DNA from 2 places in the Empedobacter sp. EJD.6dd genome. Region 2 is predicted to be linked to the other one. Evidence: riboswitches for the same ligand, from Rfam matches in the RefSeq annotation. Region 2 holds a riboswitch; the other holds the start of a gene.

Region 1 (6,005 bases), 500 kb from region 2:
ACGTGCTCTAATAAATCTTTTGGAATATCATCGTAAATCTCAATCATTTCTGGATTGACGATTCCCATGTCCATTCCGTGTTTGATTGCATGATATAAAAACGCTGTATGCATCGCTTCTCGAACTGCATTATTCCCACGGAACGAAAACGAAACATTCGAAACTCCACCCGAAACTAAAGCATGAGGAAGATTTTCTTTTATCCATTTTGTCGCTTCGAAGAAGTCGATTGCATTGCGTCGATGCTCATCCATTCCTGTTGCAACAGGGAAGATGTTAACGTCGAAAATTATATCTCTTGGATTAAATTTTACTTGATTAACCAAAATGTCATACGAGCGTTTTACGATTTCTATACGACGTTCGTAATTATCAGCTTGACCTTTTTCATCAAATGCCATAACAACAGTTGCAGCACCATAACGTTTGATTTTTTTAGCATGTTCGATAAATAATTCTTCTCCTTCTTTTAAAGAAATAGAGTTGACAATTGCTTTACCTTGAACATTTTTAAGACCAGCTTCGATGATTTCCCATTTCGAAGAGTCAATCATGATTGGTACTTTCGAAATATCAGGTTCAGAAGCAATTAATCGTAAATATTTTACCATAGAAGCAACGCCGTCAAGCATTCCTTCGTCCATGTTGATGTCGATAATTTGTGCACCACCATCTACTTGATCGCGGGCAACTTGCAAAGCTTCCTCAAATTTTTCTTCTTTGATTAATCGCAAGAATTTTTTAGAACCTGTAACATTTGTACGTTCACCAACGTTTACAAAGTTTGAATTTTCGCGTACAATTAATGGTTCTAATCCAGAAAGTTGAATTTTTACGCCTGACATGCTACATTAATTTTTCGTGGTTCATATTCTTTTGCTAAATCTGCCATCAATTTTATGTGATCTGGTGTTGTTCCGCAACAACCTCCTAAGATGTTAACTAATTTTTTATCTAAGAAAGGACGAATAAAATCGCGCATCATTTCTGGTGTTTCATCGTAACCACCAAAAGCATTTGGTAAACCAGCATTCGGATAGGCACTAACATAAAATGGCGCTTTTTCTGCCATTACTTCTAAATATGGAATCAAATCTGTTGCACCTAAAGCACAATTTAATCCTACTGAAACTAAATCGATATGCTCTAAAGAAATCAAGAAAGCTTCGGTAGTTTGACCTGAAAGTGTACGTCCAGATTTATCTGTAATTGTACCAGAAGCCATCAAAGGAACATTAATTCCTGTATCTATAATAGCATCTTGAATTCCAAAAAATGCTGCTTTTGCATTCAATGTGTCAAATATAGTTTCGACCAATAGAATATCTGCTCCAGCTTCTAACATTGTTTTCGCTTGACGATAATATACATTTGCTAATGTGTCAAAATCGACGTCACGATAACTTGGGTCATTAACTTGAGGAGAAATGGAAGCTGTCTTATTTGTTGGTCCTAATGAACCTACAACAAAACGAGGTTTTTCTGGTGTTGAAAATTCTTCACAAGCTTCTTTCGCTAAGCGAACAGCTTCTATATTTAATTCATCAACTAAATCAACCATATCATAATCAATCATCGAAATAATATTCGCATTGAATGTATTGGTTTCAATCAAATCTGCACCTGCAGCTAAATATTCGCGATGTATATCTTTTATGATTTGTGGTTGTGTTAAAACCAATAAGTCATTATTTCCTTTTAAAGAAGTGTGAAAATCTTTGAATCGTTCTCCGCGATAATCTTCCTCCTGTAAATTGTGCTTTTGAATCATTGTCCCCATTGCACCATCTAAAATCACAATACGCTCTTTTAGTATATCGTTTAATGTCATTTTCTATATTTTAAAAACCTTATGGGAAGAATTGTGAGGTAATTCCTTATCTTTCTCAATTAGAGTAGGATGTAGCACCCAACTTTACTTTGGGTTGCCAAGATATCTACGGGCCTAATCCCTCCATCTTTCTTCATAAGGTATCTGCAAAATTATTTAAAGTATTGAGAATAAAAAAATCAACAATGAAAAAAAAGAAGATTGAATTTGCTTAATAGAAATAATTTTTGTTTGAAATTATTTAAATTCCAAAATAGGTCTTTTTTGAATATTTGTTATGAAAATAATTCTTTAAATATAGATTTTTTTAGAAAAAATATTTTAATCAGTACTTTAAATTATCTGTTTTTAGAATTTTATTAATGAAAATGACTTTTAATGAAAAAAAGTTAAGATTTGTTTTTTCTTTTAAATCGATTTTATAGAAAAATATTTTCACATATCATATTTCATAGAAATAAATTCTAAAAACAAATATGAAAATTCATTGTTTTAGAAAATAGTAAAGAGTTGAAATAAAATTTATTTGGAAATATAGAATTCTTTCCCATAAATTTGCTGTCAGAAATAGTTCATTAAATATTACATTTTATCAAGAAAAGTGGAGGGAAATGGCCCAAAGAAACTTTAGCAACCTGATTAAATAATCAAGGTGCTAATTCCATCCTGTAAGGGAAGATAAATAAAGACGAAAAACCAATCATTCAATAATATTCTTTATTAAAATGGTTCAATTGTTTTTATTTACAATTGAACCATTTTTTTTTCTTCACTTTTTTCTGATAAAATCAATAAACAAAGAAATACATAAATGAAAAAAATAAATATCGGATTATTCGGATTTGGCGTTGTAGGAGAGGGGATTTATAAAGTTTTAGAAGAAAAACCACAATTAAATGCCGCTATTAAGAAAATTGTTATAAAAGATGCTACAAAACAAAGAAATGCACCAGCAAAATTATTTTCAACAAATGCTGATGATATTTTAAATGATGACGAAATAAATGTAGTCGTAGAATTAATTTCTGATTCAGATGCTGCACATGATATTATCAAAAAAGCATTTAACAAAGGAAAACATGTAGTAAGTGCTAATAAAAAATTGATTGCCGAGCATCACAAAGAATTACTTGATTTACAGGATAAAAATAATGTTTCGTTCTTATACGAGGCGTCTGTTTGTGGCTCTGTTCCGATTATAAGAAATTTAGAAGAATATTTTGATAATGATTTATTGAATTATGTTTCTGGTATTGTAAATGGTACGACAAATTACATTTTGACAAAAATGGCAAATGAAAATGAATCGTATCAAGATGCATTGAAAGCTGCGCAAGAAAGTGGTTTTGCAGAAGCTGATCCTACTGCTGATGTTGAAGGATTTGATGCAACAAGTAAATTAGCGATCATTACGTTGCATGCTTTTGGTAAAAAGATTGAAGTAGGGAATGTTATCCGAAAAGGAATTACATCTTTACAGGTAGAAGATTTTAAATACGCGAAAGAAAAAAACTATACGATAAAATTGATTGCTAATTCAAAAATCAATCATCAAACTGGAGAAATAACATCTACAATTTTACCAACTTTTGTTGATTTGAAAAAAACAATTGCGCTTGTAAACAATGAATATAATGGTGTTTTGATTGGAAGTTCGCTTTCCGATGAACAATTTTTATATGGAAAAGGAGCAGGACGTTTTCCTACATCTTCGGCTGTTTTGAGTGATATTTCAGCTTTGAAATATGATTATAAATATTCGATTCGTAAATATGAAAATCAAGAAGAAGGAGTTTTTAATCAAACAGGGAAAAAACGAATTTATATTGGATTTGAAAATCAAAACGATGATGTTTCTGAATTTTTTGATGAAATAGAAGAACGTTATCAAAGTAAAAATTACAATCATATTGTTGGTGTGATTGATATAGAAAAGCTCAAACAAAAAGAGATTATTGAAAACTCAACACTTTCGATTATAGCTTTTGAGTAAAATTTGTGATTATAAAGCCTCAAGAATTTTTTTTTTGAGGCTTTATTTATTTTATATCATCAAAATAAGTTTTCAATAAAATATGGATATTTTTAGCTTTTATTAAACCAGAATAAGTCATTTTTATTTCTAAATCTTTTGAGATTAATACCCAAAAAGGATAACTAATTTGTTCATTTTTATCAATAAATTCTTCTAAAAATGAATGAATTTTTCCGTTCGATTTATATTCTTTCTTTAGAAAAATAATAGGCTCTTTTGCTTCTGCATTTAATTCAATAAAATAAATTTTATTATTTAAAATCTGAAGTAATTCAACATCTTTTTCTATTTGTTTCTTTTGTATCATACAGTAACTACACCAATTTGTAGAAAAAAAGAGTAGAATTGGTTTAGGGTTCTCATCAAAAATTGTATTAAATTTTTCTAATACAATTTGAGCATGAAGATTTGATGTAATTAATAGTAAAATTAAATATTTCATGACTTTAAATTAAACCGAATACCTATAAAACCTCGAGTTCCTTGCATAGGTGTATAACTATAATCATTTGGCTCAAAAATTACATCATTTCTCCCTTTTGGTGGTGTAACACCATTTCCAGGTTCTCCAAACGGATCCCACCAACGCGCGATGACATCGCCTTTTGGTAAAACATTAAAAATATTTTTGATTCCACCATAGATTTCAATATTGTTTTTAAATGATTTACTTAATTGAATATTTGCAATAAAAGTTGGTTTAGAATATTCTGGACGATAGTCATTTTCAACGTGAGGTAACCTCATTTTATCATTATAATTAGTTGTGAAATCAAGCACAAACTTATTTCTGAATGTATAAGTTGCTAAGAAATTTCCAGACCATTTTGGAGCATGATATTGCACTTCTTTTACATTCTCCTCTTTTTTATAAACATCTATATAGGTAGTGCCAATTAGAATTTTTAAAGGAAAATCAAAAGTAGCATCAATGTTTAAAGAAATTCCTTTTGAAATAGCATGACCATTTAAATTATCATAAATAATTTTAGTTTCATCAGTATCTGTATCGGCAATAATTTTATTTGTAAAATAGGAGTAGAAAGTAGTTAAATCAAAATTAAAAGCTCCGAAACTAGTAGGTATTTTATAAACATAATTGATATTTACATTAAAAGATTTTTCGGGTTTTAATTCGTTTTCGAATACAACTTGTCTTGCTCCAGTTAATGCTCTGTGATCTTCTGTAAATACATTTACTACACGATATCCTGTTCCTAAACTTGCTCTAAAAATATGATATGTAGAAGGTGAAAATTTGTACGCAATTCTTGGTGAATGAATACTTTTATGTGTTTGATCGTAATCAAATCGATAACCGATTAAAAGTTTATTTGCGGAATTCAATGTCCATTCGTCTTGTATAAAAATTCCAGGAATCGGTGTGTTCATTGGATTGTTCTTGATAAGATTATTATCCACATCATATTCACCAGTACCTCGTGTATTGTCATCGTAATAGGTGTATTTAAAAGATGAACCTAATAAAATACTATGTTTACCAATTATTTTATCCCAATATGTTTGAGCAAAAAATACTTGTTGTTTTCCTTGATATGATTCGGGTCCATAAAATGAATTTTGTTGATGAAAATTATAAGAAAATTGTGTCATAATTTTTTCTTTTAGCGGTAATTGATACATTCCAATTGCTTCAAATCGATTTGTCATAATACTTTCTCCGTACATTTTGTCACTTCCTCTATGCAGTTTTCGTTCCCAATCCATTTCACCTCCCCAGCGATCTTCGTATAAATAACGAAGAGCTACAGAAGCAGTTCTACTCTCTTTTCGTTCAAAATCAAATTTATTAAAAAGTGAAATTCGGTCTTGAAGTGTAACATCGGTAAAACCATCGTTGTTAGTGTCTTTTTTATTTCCATATTTGAAATAATTAAAACCAAATAAAGCATTTGTTTTTTCGTTTAATTTGTATTTGTAACCACCATCTATATTGGTTTCTAACCATGATGTAGTGAAAAAATCTATTGATAATTTAGGTGCTGATTTAGGAGATTTTGTAATCACATTGATTATTCCACCCATTGCTTCTGTTCCATAAAGAGAAGATGCTGGACCTTTTACAACCTCGATTCGATCTACTAAAGAATTTGGAATTCCGCTCAATCCATAAACAGT
Region 2 (6,005 bases):
GTTACTACTGTTTTAACAACAATGAAAGCTGGAATTTCAATCGAAACTGCTCGCAAGCAAGGTGTTCCTGAATATGTTGCTACACAAAGTTACGAACCGTTCAAATCAACAATGATTCGACAAAATATCAGAAGTGGAAATTATCTTTATTTTATGCTTCCAGGTGTTTTATTAACTGTTTTACAACAAGTTTTATTATTAGGTTTAGCGCTTTCATTTGCTTCAGAATTTGAGAATAAAACTTTTAATGAATTGGTTTCAAAATCTTCTAATCCATTTACTATTTTATTTGTCAAAACATTTCCTTACTTATTCATGTCAATTTTTATTTTTCTACTTTATTATTGGTTTGGCATGTTTTACAACATGAAATTAGAAACAGAATTTTGGCCATTTTTCACTTCTTCACTTGCATTTATTTTAGCTGTTTGTTTTTTAGGATTTTTGGTTAGTATTATACTACCAAGTCAACTAAAAGCTACAGAAGTTTTAATGGTTGTTGCAACACCAAGTTTTATATTAAGTGGTTTCACTTGGCCATTAAGTCAAATGCCAAAATGGATTCAAGTGATTGCAGATTGTATTCCATTAACACATTATCTGAAAATATTTCGAATTCTTTTTATCGAAAAAGGTGATCCAGCACTAATTCAACCACATTTAAATAATCTAATTGTAATAGGAAGTATTTGCTTTGTCTTATCTTTGGCTCTTTTAATCGTTAAAATAAGAAAAGCTAAACAATCGATCAAGCAAATCGAAACAGAAAAGATTTAATTTCTTTTTTAACTTACAAAACAGATAATAAGCCATGAATTTTCTTACAGTTGAAAATCTAACCAAATCATACGGAATCCGAACTTTATTTGAAGATGTCAATTTTCATGTAAATGAAGGTGATCAAATCGCTTTCGTAGCAAAAAATGGAAGTGGAAAATCTACTTTACTTAAAATTTTAGCAGGATTAGAAACTGCCGACTCAGGTGTTGTTCGTCCAAATAAAGGTGTTAAAATCCTAATGTTAGATCAAAGTGATGATTTTGACGAAAATTTAAAGGGTGAAGAATATATTTTCAATCATTCGAACGAAGTTCTAGATGTTGTTCGTCAATACGACAATATGATTGAGAATGATCCGACAAACCCTGAATTAGTTGAGTTAATGGGGCAAATGGACGTTTTGGATGCTTGGAAAGTTGAGCCTACAATCAAAGAAATTTTATCGAAACTAAAGATTGATTTCTTAGATCAAAAAATTGGAAAACTTTCTGGTGGTCAACGTAAGCGTATTTCATTAGCGAAGTTTTTAATCGATTTGAGTTTCGAAACTGGATATGTTCTTCTAATTTTAGATGAGCCTACCAATCATTTGGATATCGAAATGGTAGAATGGCTTGAATATTTCTTAAATAAAGAAAATAAAACCTTGATTCTAGTAACGCACGATCGTTATTTCTTAGATGCAATTTGTACCAAAATTTTAGAAATGGAGGACAAAACATTGTATGTGCATTCAGGAAATTACGAAACGTATATTACGAATAAAGCGTTACGAATCGAAAATCAAAATGCAACAATTGATAAAGCAAAAAATCTTTACCGTAAAGAAATAGAATGGATGCGTCGTCAACCACAGGCACGTACAACAAAATCTAAATCTCGTATCGATGCATTTTATGATACAGAAAAAGTTGCTAAGCATAAAATTGTAGATCAACAAGTGAAATTAGAGATGGTGATGACACGTTTGGGTCAGAAAATTATCGAGATGGAGCATGTATCGAAAGCATTTGGACAAAAGAAAATTTTAGACGATTTCTCTTACATTTTTGCACGCGGAGGAAAGATTGGTTTAGTAGGAAAAAATGGCGTAGGTAAAACAACTTTCTTAAAAATGCTTGAAGGAATTGAACCTGCTGATAGTGGAGTTATTGAACGTGGAGATACATTAAATATTGGACATTTTAAACAAGATGGAATCGAGTTTAAAGAAGATGAACGTGTTATAGAATTTGTAAAAGATATAGCAGATTTTTTTCCTCTTGCAAGTGGAAAAGAAATGCGTGCAGAGCAGTTCTTAGAAATGTTTTTGTTTACACCAGAACAGCAACATACTTTTATTTCTAAATTAAGTGGTGGTGAGAAAAAACGACTTCAATTATTAGCCATTTTATATAAAAATCCAAACTTTTTGATTCTTGATGAGCCTACAAACGATTTGGACTTGCCTACTTTAACAGTTTTAGAAAGTTTCTTAGAAGAATATCAAGGTTGTTTATTAGTTGTTTCTCACGATCGTTATTTTATGGATAAAGTGGTAGATGAATTGATGATATTTGAGGGAGAAGGTAAAGTTTCTCGTTATATGGGAACGTACACAGAATATCATATCGAGGATAAAAATAAACCAGAAGCTGACGATAAAAAGATTGAAAAGGAAATTGTAGTTCAAGAAAAAGTAGAATCTAAAGAAAAAATAAAGGAAGCAAAACCAAGAAAATTATCGTTCAAAGAGCAACGAGAATTAGACGAAATAAATCAATCTTTACCAATTCTTGAAGCTAAAAAAGAAGAATTAACAAATTTACTTTCCGACCCAAATTTAGGTTATGACAAAATCGCAACTATTGGAGATGAACTACAAAAAATTGTAGACGAATTAGAAGAAAAAGAATTTCGTTGGTTAGAATTAAGCGAATAAAAATATTGAAAAGGAACTTTTTTTGAGTTCCTTTTTTTGTTTTAAAAAATTATTTCTATATTTACTCTATCAATCATCAGGAGTTTCTGAAAAATCAGAACACCAACCGAGCCAAAACCGCGCTACGGTGGTATAGAATGAGGGCAAACGCCAAAATAAAAGGTTATTCTCCACTCTATCCTGTTGTTTTTATCATTAAAAATTGAAACAATGGAAAATCTAAAAAATGAATTTGTCGTATTATTCCGTGAATTAACGGACAATGAATTAATCGAACGCTTTAATCAAACAGTTGGTAACAGCTCGTGGAATTCTGCAAGAAGATGTTACGTAAAAACATTGTTCTGCGAATTGCAATCACGAAATTTTGATTGCACAATTTTAATAAGAGGAAATACCTTTTCGTTACAACACCATGTAAGGTTAAATAAAAATAAATTAGAATATTTAGAATAAATTTCTAAATGACTAATCCAAAAGAATACACCAGAACTACATTTTTCAAGAAGACGCCCTAATTTGTATAAGGATTTTAACGTAAATATAATTAGTTACAGATCCATAAAGTAGTAAAATAATAGAATATTGTATAAGTTAAATCACAATGTAGAGAATAATTCTTTGTTGAATAAAAACTCTAGATTTTTATGAATAAACTCTGTACAACAAAAAAGCTTCAGAACATCTGAAGCTTTTTGTTAATTTATTGTATTGATATAAGCTATTACTTTATCATTAAAAACTTGTGGTTGATCAACATTGACAACATGTCCGCAATCATCTATCACAATTAATTCCGAATTATTTTTATGATTCTTTATTAATTCTTGTATAGAAGGCAAAAACATATGGTCTTCTGCTCCCATTACATAAAGTGTTGGAATATTTAACTCAACTTTTCTAAACCATTTTAATAATGGATTGACATCTGCAGTTAGTTTGAACCATTTCAAAAATTCTTTTTGATACAATTTTTTTGCTTCATTAATGAATAATATTCTCGATTCTTTATGTGTATTTCTTGGCATTATGGCAAAAGCAAATATTCTGTATAGAATAAGATAGGGCAACATATGCTTAAACGTATTTCCAACATTTATCAAAAATTGACATTGAAAATTGATTTTCATAATTGCACCACCCATTACCATAGATCTAAATCTATCTGAATAATCTTCTGCTAATTGTCGAATAACAATAGTACCCAAAGACATACCAACAAAATGAGTTTGCTTGATTTTTAAATGATCTAAAACTTCAATCACATCTTTTGCAACAGATTTGAATGTATAACGTTTTTCGAAAAGTGATTTCAAATTATTTTTAGATCGTCCATGCCCTCTTAAATCCAATAAAAGAATATTAAAATGTTTACGAAATTCACGAATTTGTTTGAACCAAATTGTAGAACTTCCACCGGCTCCATGAACAAAAGTTACCCATTCTGTACTTGTTGGATGAATGTATGTTGTATGTGCTAACAATTTATAGATAATTAGATGTACAAAAATAGACTAAAAACTATGCCAAGCATAATACTTTTGATAATTTTAAGATATATTTAATCTTCATCATCATCGTCAAAGTCAATTGATGTTTTCTTTAAATAAAAAACATCATTCATAACTTCTGCTTTCACATAATTTAATTTTTCTTGTTCTTTTATTCGATCTGTAAATAATGTTCCGATCAAATGATCATATTCATGCTGAAAAATAACAGCTGTAAATCCTTCAACAGTTTCATCATGAAAATTTCCATTTAAATCATAATACTCTAATCGAAGAACTAAACTTCTATACACTTTTCCAAAAATATCTGGAATAGACAAGCAACCTTCTCTTCCGTGACGAACAATGTCTGAATACCACGAAATTCTAGGATTTATGATAAACTCAAAAGGCTCACCTTCTTTATCAAAACGCTGTACCCAAACAGCATTTCTATTGATACCAATTTGCGGAGCAGCAATCCCAACTCCTTTACTTGCTTCATCTTGTACGGTCGCATACATACGATCTGCCAATAATTTTATATTAGGATCTTTTGGATCTATATCAATAGATTGTGCTTTCAAAATTTTAAGGTCAGCCTCCGAAGTAGTCAATAAAACACGAAATGTGTCGTACGATTTTTTTTCTTTTACTAAACTTATTTCAGCTTTAGATAAAGGTTTATAGGTTTTGTTATTCATATTTTTAGATTGAGCAAACAATGCGGTTGAACAAATCAATACTCCGAATGTTATTCTTTTTATCATTTTTTTAAGATTAATCGATCCAGAGAATATTTTCCTGCACCTGATAAAAATAGAACGAAATAATTAATTAAATAGAATAATCCTAATTCTTTTTTACCAAAATCATCTCCAGCATGTACAATAAAAACGGCTACAAACATGGTAATAATTAAAGGAATAGTTGCTAAACGAGTAAAAATTCCAACTAAAACTAAAAATGCACACAAAATCTCAGCAAAAACTGTTAACCCTAATGAAATTTCTGGACCAACTCCAATTGGATCTCCAAATTCGAAATTTCCATTCACTAATTTTTGCAATTTCCCAAAACCATGTGTAAACATGAATCCACCAGCAGCTAAACGAATTAATAACAATGACAGATCTACAAATGCAGGTTGACTTCCTAATAGTTTAAATTTTGTGCTCATTTTTTTAAAATTTTGTCAAATATAAGTTCTTGTTTTTACGTTGACATTTAAATAAGTTAAGAAATCAATATTTTTCAATTAATTTTGATTAATATTTCAATAAACGAATTAAAAAACACAACATATGTTAAAAAACATTGCTTTAATTACCTTATTTATTTCTGGTTTAGCATTTGCACAAAAATCAGAATTAGATCAAAATGATATTCTTGGACACCCAAATTATATAGAAGAATCGATGCAAAAAGCGCGTATTCGAGTGATGCAAATTGAAGGTTATGATTTAGAATATTATACTAAATCAACTTATAATAAAGATGGAAATCCGATAAAAAGAGAATATTTTGATGAAGCTGGAAATAAAACTTTTTCAGAATCATTTAATTATAACGAATCAAACAAATTAATTTCTCGTGAATTGAAGAGTAATGATGAGAGTTTAATCTTTAATTTCGATTATGAATATAATTCAGAAGGTTATATCGTAACTAAAAGTGAAAATGATGTAAATGTTTTAAAAACGGAATATAAATTAAATCAAAATCAACAAATTACATACGAAAGAGAAACAAATTTACTGGAAGATGCAGATGTTTTTATTGAAAAAAATTATCAATTTCAAAATGGTTTTTTA

Evidence for each region. Region 2 has a riboswitch for S-adenosylmethionine ahead of AC2I98_RS04650 (hypothetical protein). Riboswitches for the same ligand answer to the same signal wherever they lie in the genome.
Region 1: another riboswitch for S-adenosylmethionine. It lies ahead of AC2I98_RS02255 (homoserine dehydrogenase); the one in region 2 lies ahead of AC2I98_RS04650 (hypothetical protein).

The regions. Positions count from the first base shown of each region.
Region 1 is NZ_CM170667.1:490,208-496,212, forward strand. Features, by position in the region: gene metH (methionine synthase) at 1-845, opposite strand, end outside; gene AC2I98_RS02250 (homocysteine S-methyltransferase family protein) at 833-1,831, opposite strand; SAM riboswitch class I at 1,875-1,973, opposite strand; SAM riboswitch class I at 2,418-2,516, shown strand; gene AC2I98_RS02255 (homoserine dehydrogenase) at 2,643-3,824, shown strand; gene AC2I98_RS02260 (thioredoxin fold domain-containing protein) at 3,871-4,308, opposite strand; gene AC2I98_RS02265 (TonB-dependent receptor plug domain-containing protein) at 4,305-6,005, opposite strand, start outside.
Region 2 is NZ_CM170667.1:995,028-1,001,032, forward strand. Features, by position in the region: gene AC2I98_RS04640 (ABC transporter permease) at 1-777, shown strand, start outside; gene AC2I98_RS04645 (ABC-F family ATP-binding cassette domain-containing protein) at 812-2,701, shown strand; SAM-I-IV-variant riboswitch at 2,770-2,869, shown strand; gene AC2I98_RS04650 (hypothetical protein) at 2,912-3,157, shown strand; gene AC2I98_RS04655 (alpha/beta fold hydrolase) at 3,400-4,185, opposite strand; gene def (peptide deformylase) at 4,263-4,961, opposite strand; gene AC2I98_RS04665 (DoxX family protein) at 4,958-5,371, opposite strand; gene AC2I98_RS04670 (hypothetical protein) at 5,496-6,005, shown strand, end outside.